One region of the Pseudomonas sp. YA1 genome, then DNA from elsewhere that is predicted to be linked to it. Evidence: riboswitches for the same ligand, from Rfam matches in the RefSeq annotation. Region 1 holds a riboswitch; the other holds the start of a gene.
What was found. Region 1 has a riboswitch for cobalamin ahead of cobG (precorrin-3B synthase). Riboswitches for the same ligand answer to the same signal wherever they lie in the genome.
Positions count from the first base shown of each region.

Region 2: it holds a riboswitch for cobalamin, as region 1 does, so the genes downstream of both, btuB (TonB-dependent vitamin B12 receptor) here and cobG (precorrin-3B synthase) in region 1, are expected to answer to the same signal.

Region 1 is NZ_JBZWBG010000003.1:215,143-219,261, reverse strand. Features, by position in the region: gene cobJ (precorrin-3B C(17)-methyltransferase) at 1-13, opposite strand, end outside; gene AC4OR5_RS05325 (precorrin-2 C(20)-methyltransferase) at 6-758, opposite strand; gene AC4OR5_RS05320 (precorrin-8X methylmutase) at 755-1,381, opposite strand; gene cobG (precorrin-3B synthase) at 1,378-2,748, opposite strand; cobalamin riboswitch at 2,839-3,089, opposite strand; gene AC4OR5_RS05310 (bifunctional cobalt-precorrin-7 (C(5))-methyltransferase/cobalt-precorrin-6B (C(15))-methyltransferase) at 3,175-4,119, shown strand, end outside.
Region 2 is NZ_JBZWBG010000008.1:128,084-132,202, reverse strand. Features, by position in the region: gene btuB (TonB-dependent vitamin B12 receptor) at 1-1,271, opposite strand, end outside; cobalamin riboswitch at 1,368-1,575, opposite strand; gene AC4OR5_RS13220 (FUSC family protein) at 1,623-3,662, opposite strand; gene AC4OR5_RS13215 (GntR family transcriptional regulator) at 3,907-4,119, shown strand, end outside.

The sequences.
Region 1 (4,119 bases):
GGGCGTCACTCACCGCCGGCCCCTCCCTGCCACTTGTCGCCGGGAACGACGATCAGCGAGAAGTACGGCGAGGCCATCGGCTCCACCCGTTCCAACGGCACGATCCGCTGGTTGGCCATGGTCGCCCGCTCGACGTACAGCGCGCGGCGCTCGAGGCCAAGCTCGACCAGCACGCGGCGGACCTTGTCGAAATTGCGGCCGAGCTTCATCACCACCGCCGCGTCGGCATCCGCCAGGCGCCGGCGCAACTCCTCCTCGGGCAGCACTCCGGAGAGCACCGAGAGGCTCTGGTTGCGGTACACCAGCGGCGCACCGAGCACCGCCGCGCCGCCGAGCATCGAGCAGACGCCAGGCACCACCTCGCTTTCGTAGCGCGTCGCCAGGCGGTCGTGGAGGTACATGTAGGAACCGTAGAAGAATGGGTCGCCCTCGCAGATCACCGCCACGTCGCGGCCGGCGTCCAGGTGCGCGGCCAGTTGTGCGGCGGCGGTGTCGTAGAAATCGCTGATGATGGTCTCGTAGCACAGCGGCGGTTCCAGCTTCTCGGTGGTCACCGGATAGACCAGCGGCAGGCGCAGCTGGGCCTCGTCCAGGTGCGCCTCGATGATGCCGAAGGCGTTGCCCTTCTTGCCCTTGGCCACGAAATAGCCGACCACCGGCGCCGCGCGCAGCAGGCGCAGGGCCTTGAGGGTGATCAGTTCGGGATCGCCGGGCCCGACGCCCAGGCCCAGCAGGCGGCCCTTCGCGACACTCATCATTCGCGCTCCGTGGCCAGGGCGTTCACCGCCGCGGCGGCCATGGCGCTGCCGCCACGGCGACCGCGGACGATCACGTAGGGCACCCCGCGGCTATCGGCGGCGAGCATCTCCTTGGATTCCGCGGCGCCGACGAAGCCGACCGGGAAGCCCAGGATCAGCGCCGGCTTCGGCGCGCCGGCGTCGAGCATTTCCAGTAGGTAGAACAGCGCGGTCGGCGCGTTGCCGATCACCACCACGCTGCCCTCCAGGTGCTCGCGCCAGTGCTCCAGGGCCACCGCCGAGCGGGTATTGCCGAGTTCCATGGCGAGCGCCGGCACGTCCGCTTCGTTGAGGGTGCAGATCACCCGGTTGGCGGCGGGCAGCCGCGAGCGGGTCACGCCTTCGGCGACCATCCGCGCGTCGCAGAGGATCGCCGCGCCGGCGGCCAGCGCGGCGCGGCCGGCGGCGCCGGCGCCCGGCGAGAAGCGCAGGTCGTCGACCACGTCGACCATGCCGCAGGCGTGGATCACCCTGACCGCGAGCTTTTCCAGGTCTGCCGGGATGCCGGCGAGGTTCGCTTCGGCGCGGATGGTGGCGAACGACTGGCGATAGATCGCCTGGCCATCGCGGATGTAGTCAATCATGCGGTTTTTCCGGAAGTGGGCTGGGAAGGCAGCGCCGCCAGGTAGTCGGCGGCCGTGGCGAAAGTCAGGCGGCTGGCCAGCAACTGGCCGAATCCGGGGTGGCATGGGTCGTGCCGGTACAGGTCGTAGAACCCGCCGCTGCGCGCCAGCAGGGTGAGCGGCGCGCGGTGGGCAGCGGCGCAGGACCGTTCGCAGCCGCACAGGTGCAGTTGCGGCAGGTCGCTGCGCGGGCCGAGGCGTTCGGCCAGGCGCAAGGCGTCGCCCTTGGTGTCGGCCAGGCCCCTGGCGCAGGCGCTGGAACCGCTGCAGGCGATCAGCCGCGCCAACGGCGCCTCGGGCTCGGTCAGCAGGCCGAGTCCGCGCAGGCCAAGCAGCGCCTGGTCGGCCTCGGCCTGCGCCAGGTTCGGCAGGAGCACACCTTGCCAGGGAGTCAGGCGCAGGCTGCCGTCGCCATGGCGTTCGACCAGCTCGGCCAGGCCGTCCAGGCAAGCGCTGTCGAGCCGGCCGAGCGGCGCCGCCGCGCCGACCATCGCCAGGCCCGGCTGGCGTTGCGGCTGGACGCCGAGATGACTCCACGCACGCCCCGGCGAACGCCGCCAGGCCGCCACCCGCTCGTCACGCCGCAGAGGGAAATCCAGGCGCGCCTGCAAGGCCTCCAGCAAGGGTTCTCCGGCCAGCTCCTGCAACAGGTGGCGCATCCGCGTCTGTTGCGGCTGGGCGCGTTCGAGGAACAGGTCGAGCAGCGCCAGCACCAGGGACTCGCCCCGCTCCGCCGGCAACGCCGCCAGGGGGCGGTCGCGGGCCGGGCAGCCGGCGAGTCCGAAGACCAGCGTCGCGGTCGGCGCCGCGGGCATCGGCGAGAGCCAGATGTCATGGGGATGTTCGAGCATCGCCAGGTCTTCGCCGCCGTCCAGCTGGATGGCGAACTTGGCCGACAGCGCGTGGTAGCGGCTGTCCGCCTGGAGCCGCAGCAACAGCCGAGCGGCCAGCGGGCGCACGTCCAGCGACAGGTGCGGATCGAGCCCGGCGGCCGGGCTGAGCATCAGGTTGCGCACGTCGTCGGCGCCGGCCAGGGACCCATGCCGGGGACCGAGGCCGGCGTCCAGCAGGCGGCGGACGAGCCGCTCTTCCTCGCCGCGACGGACGCCGCGCAATTGCAGGTTGGAACGGTTGGTCGCCTCGATCACGCCGCTGGCGCAATCCCGCGCCGCGGCCGCCACGGCGCGTGCCTGGGCGGCGTCCAGGCGACCGGCATCGAGCTTGATGCGGCAGATGCCGCCGTCCAGCGCCTGGACGATACGCAGCAGGCCGGGACAGGGTGACGGACGTGGTACGGGCAGGGGCGCCGGGGTCTGGTCGTCGTTCAAAAACGCTACTCGAATCGGCGTCGCGGCGACCGCACCGCTGTCCCCCAGGGACAGACCACGGCATCGGTACACCCCGCCCGATGTTGGCACTCGCGACTGGTTTCGGCGGCAGGTCTCCTGGCTCGCAGCCCGGCGTTCCACCCGGGGGAGGAACCTCCGCTTCACGCCGCCTTCCCGGTAATCCAGTGGCGAATGGCGCGAATACAGGCTGCATACAGTTGCGGGGGCAGCCACGGCTAGGCCCGGGCTTCGAAAAGACCGGGGCTCCGTGTTCCCTCTTCGGCCCTCGTTGGCCCCGCGCTAACGCGAAAGGGCCGGGCACCGACGAACGCGCTATTATGCCGCCCAGCCCGGGGCCGGGAAAACCCATTCCGTCCGGAAGCCGTCGCGGGCCCTTCACAGACGCATTTCAGGAGTATCGGAACCGTGTCATCGGCAGACTCGACGCCTCCCTGGCTGACCCTGGTGGGCATCGGCGAGGACGGTTATCCCGGCCTCGGCAAGCAGGCCCGGCGTGCCCTGCTGCAAGCCAGCCGGATCGTCGGCGCGGCGCGCCAGCTGGAACTGCTGCCGCCGTGCATCGGCGCCGCCCGCGAAACCTGGCCGACGCCGTTCTCCCTGGAACCATTGCTGGCCCGGCGCGGCCAGCCGACCTGCGTGCTGGCCAGCGGCGACCCGATGCTGTTCGGCGTCGGCGCCAGTCTCGCCCGGCAACTGCCGGCGACCGAACTGCGGGTCCTGCCGGCGCCCTCCTCCCTCTCGCTGGCCGCCGCCCGCCTCGGCTGGGCCCTGCAGGAGGTCGCCTGCCTGTCGCTGGTGGCGCGTCCGCTGGCGGCGCTGCAGGCACAGGTCCACGACGGCCGGCGCCTGCTGGTCCTCAGCAACGACGGCGACAGCCCGGCCGCCATCGCCCGCCTGTTGAGCGCCCGTGGCTTCGGCGCCAGTCGCCTGAGCGTGCTGGAACACCTCGGCGGGCCGCTCGAGCGCCGTCTCGACGGCCTCGCCGGCGACTGGTCGCTGCCGCGCGCCGCCGATCTCAACCTGGTGGCGGTGGAATGCCGCGCCGGCACCGGCGCCGTGCGCCTGCCGCTGACCCCGGGCCTGGCCGACGAGGCCTATCGCCACGACGGCCAGCTGACCAAGCGCGACGTCCGCGCCGTGACCCTGGCGCGCCTGGCGCCCTGCCCCGGCGAGCTGCTCTGGGACGTCGGCGCCGGCTGCGGCTCCATCGGCATCGAATGGATGCGCGCGCACCCCAGTTGCCGGGCGATCGCCATCGAAGCCAACGACGAGCGCCAGGAACATATCCGCCACAACCGCGACGCCCTCGGCGTACCGTCCCTGCACCTGGTCGCCGGCAGCGCCCCGGAG
Region 2 (4,119 bases), on a different contig from region 1:
GGATTGCCGTAGTCGGGGTAGTAGAGTTCGTTGAAGGTCGGCGCCTTGAACGCCGTGCCGTAGCTGACGGTGAAGCGCAGCGCGTCGCTCAGCGCGTAGCCCCAGGCGGCGCTGCCGGTATCGTGCACGCCGAACTGCTGGTTGTCGTCGCGGCGCAGGCTCAGTTGCCAATCCTGGCGACCGTACCGGCCGAGGTACTGGGCGAACCAGCCTTTGTTCAGCCGCGAGTCGACGCTGAAGGCTTCGCTGCTGCTGATCTCGTCCTTCTGCCAGTCGTAGCCGAGGGTCAGCACATGGCCTTCGGCCAGGGTCAGGTCGTTCTGCCAGGACAGGCTGTCGCGACGGGTATCGAAGCGCGAGTAGAAACGGCCATCCTGATAGGCATCGGCCTTGTCCTCGCTGCGCCCGGCCTGGAGGGTCACCAGCCAGGGATCGAACGGAGTGAAGCGGGCACGGCCGCCGACCAGGTTCTGCTCGCCGTCGGCGTTGGCATTGAAACCGGAGTTGCCGAAGACCTGGTCATAGTCGTTGTGCGACTTGGCCCTGAGCAGGGTGCCGTCGAGTTCCAGGCCATTGTCGAAGCGATAGCCGCCGCGCAGGTTGCCGGACAGGTTGCGGTAGCCGTCGCGGTCTGGCTCATAGCCCGCAGTACCGGCGCGCTTGGTATTGATCCCCGCCGTATCGAAACTGCTCACCCCGAGGCTGTACCAGCCGTTGCCAGCGCCGCCGCTGACCCCGGCGCTACCCTCCAGGGTCTGATGGGTGCCGTAGCCGGCGGAGAAGAACGGCTTGGCGCCCTGGCCGTCGCCGCGCCGGGTGAAGATCTGGATCACCCCGCCGATGGCCTCCGAGCCGTACAGGCTGGAACGCGGCCCGCGGACCACCTCGATGCGCTCGATCAGCTCCACCGGCAAGTCCTGGAACGCGGTGAGGCCGGCGCTGGCCGAGCCGACCTTGATGCCGTCGATCAGCACCAGCACATGGTCGGACTCGGTGCCGCGCAGGAACAGCGTGGTGTTCTTGCCGAAACCGCCGTTGTTCGCCAGCGACACGCCGGGTACCTGGCGCAACAGCTCCGGCACGCTGCGCGCCTGGCTGCGCTCGATATCCTCGCGGTCGATGACGCTCACCGCCGCCAGGCTCTGGGAAGCGGTCTGGGCGGTACGGGTGGCGGTCACCACCTGGTCGGCAAGGCTGACCGGTTCGGCCAGGCTCAGGGAAGACGCGCCGCACAGCGCCACGGCTGCCGGGGTCAGGAAAACTCTGTTCATGCTCTGCGCTGCTCCGTCGCTCTCACCCGCGCGACCTGGGTTGAGGCAGACGGAGGACGAAGCGACGGCAGGAGACGTCCGACAGCGCCCTCCGCGATGCCGTGGGTGCGTCAGGCCGGTCTCCGGGCTCGCGAGCGAAGCGCTGGACGCTTCCAGCCGCGCCTTCCCATGCCGGAGCACAGTGGTCATCGAGCAGCTGTCTGATTCGCCTACCGTTGCGGGGGCAGCGCTGGCCTGGTTCCGACGGAACGCACCAGCTTCCCTGTTTCACCCCTTGCGGGGCACCTGTCGCAAGGCGCGCAGCTTAGTGGTTCGGGGCTTGCGCGGTCAATGTGGCCGGCCACCGCAGAACTAGCGCCCGGCTCCGGGGAGCGGGTCCACGCGCAGCGCCGTCCCGGCCGGAGCATGGCTGCGGCACCACTGCCGCCAGGTGGCCTGCAACTGCACCAGCGCGGCGCCGGCCAGCTCGCCGCGTTCGCTGCCGGCCAGCGGGCTGGCGGCCAGGGCCTTGAGCAGGCGCGCGGTCGGCGGGTCGAGGGCGTGTTCACGCTCGGCCCGCGGGCCATCGCCCAGCAGCACCAGGCGCAGGCGCCGCAGGTAGCGGTCGCGGGCCTGCGCCAGGGACGCCGGGACCTCCTCCAGGCACTGCCGCAGGTAGAGCAGCTCGTCGCCGAAGTCGAGTCCCATCAGGCCGTCCGACCAGGGCTGGCGGCGCCCCTCCGGCAAACGGTCGTAGCGCTGCGCCAGGCGGATCAGGCGATCCGCGGTGCGCCCGCCGAACCAGGCCTCGGCCTGCGCCGGCGAGCGCAGGGTGAGCCGCGCCAGGTCGCCGAGGGTGGCCTGCAGCATGCGCCGGTAATGGCGTTCGCCCGGTCGCAGGCTGACCAGGTTGAACACCAGCACGGCGAAGGCCACCCCGAGCACCGTCGACAGGGCGTTGTTGAGGAAGTGCGCGAGGTCGTAGCTCATGCTGTTGCTCGGCGCGACGTTCTTCACGAAGAAGATGCAGAACGGCGAAGCGATCCCGGCCAGGCTCGCCCGGTTCACGCACAGCGCAGCGAAGAACAGCGGTACGCCCAGGCCCAGGCAGAGCAGCGGGAAGCCGTCCACGCCGGGCAGGTAGAACAGTGCGACGAAGCCGGCCAGCGGGATCGACAGGAGAATCCCGCGAAGGAAGTTCAGGCCGGCCTGGGCCGGGTTGTCGCGGCTGGCGAAGAGACTCAGCACCACCCCGGTGATCGACACCGCGCCCAACCCGCTCGGCCAGGCGCTGGCCAGCCAGAACGCGGCTACGCAGAGGAACGCCAGGGCGCTGCGCAGGCCGAACAGCACGCCGCGCTCGATGTCCCGGTGCCAGGCGATGGCGCCCGGCGCCTGGCGGGTGGGCGCGCCATAGACCAGCGCCTCGACGCTGCGCCCGGCCGCCCCCGCCTCGCCGAGCAGGCGTTCGAGGCAGACCAGGCACAGGTGCAACTGTCCGTGCGCCGCGTCCAGCGCCAGGCGCAAGCGCTGCCGGCAGGCCTCGAACTCGGCCTGGCGGCCCTCGCGCAACAGTGCCTCGAGTTCTTCCAGCCAGGGCTGCAAGGCGTGCGCGCTGGCCGGATCGAGCAGCCTCCGCTCGCGAGCCACCTTGCGCGCCGCGCGCAGCAGACCGAGCAGGTCGAGGCCTAGCACGCGCAAGGCCTGGGAACGGGCGCGGCCGAGCGCACCCTCGAACCAGGCGTGGTCGCGCTGGGCGTCCGCCGCGGCGATCCGCCCCAGCGCCGCGAGCAGCTCGCCGCGTTCGTCGGCGCCGCGCAGCTCCGCCGCGGCCGCCTGCAAGCCGGCCTCCCAGGCCGCCTTGCCCTGGTTCGCCAACTGGCGTTCCAGGCGCCGCGGCCAGAGCAGCACATTCACCAGCGCCGCGCAGAGGATGCCCAGGCCGATCTCCGAGCAGCGGGCCACCGCCTGGTCGAACACCGTCGCCGGATCGGCGCTGGCCGGCAGGGCGACGATCGCCGCGGTGTAGCCGGCCAGGACGAAACCGTAGGACGCATGATTGTGCAGCAGCGACGCGCCGGCGGTGCAGAACGCCAGCCAGAGCGCCATCAGCAGGAGGAAGGGCAGCGATGCCTGGCCATAGAGCGCGACCATGCCGATGGACACCAGCGCACCGGCGCAGGTGCCGATCAGGCGGAACATGCCCTTGGCCAGGACCATGCCGCTATAGGGCTGGCTGACCACGAACACCGTCATCAATGCCCATTGCGGCTGCTCCAGCTCCAGGCTGAAGGCCAGGTACAGGGCCAACCCACCGGCCAGCAGGGCCTTCACCGCGAACTGCAGTTCGTGCAGACGCGGGCACAGCAGCACCTGCACCAGGTCGGAGGAAAAGAAGGAAGGCTTGGCCATCGCGGGCGCCCCGAAATACATGAGCGAGCGAATTATTAGCAAGCTAATTTTCTATTGTCCAGCCTCTCCGCGAACTTTCCGGAAGAGCGTTTCGCCCTGCGAAACATGCGCCACGGAGGCCCACTGAAGCCGACCAACACGCCTGCGCAGAAGGCGCCAACCGGCAGCGGCAGCCGCCGAGCGTTCGTATACAATATCCCGCACGTTCCCAACGCCACGCAGGTTGCCCCGCTTGCCTCTCTCCATGCTCAACGCCCCTAACCTGGGCATCGCCCCTTCGGCCTCCGAGATCATCGCCAAGCACCTGCGCGAAGCGATCATCGCCGGGCATTTCGCCGAGGACGAACCGATCCGCCAGGACGACATCGCGCAACTCTTCAATGTCAGCAAGATTCCCGTCCGCGAGGCCCTCAAGCGCCTGGAAGCGGAAGGCCTGGTGCTGTTCCAGCGCAACAAG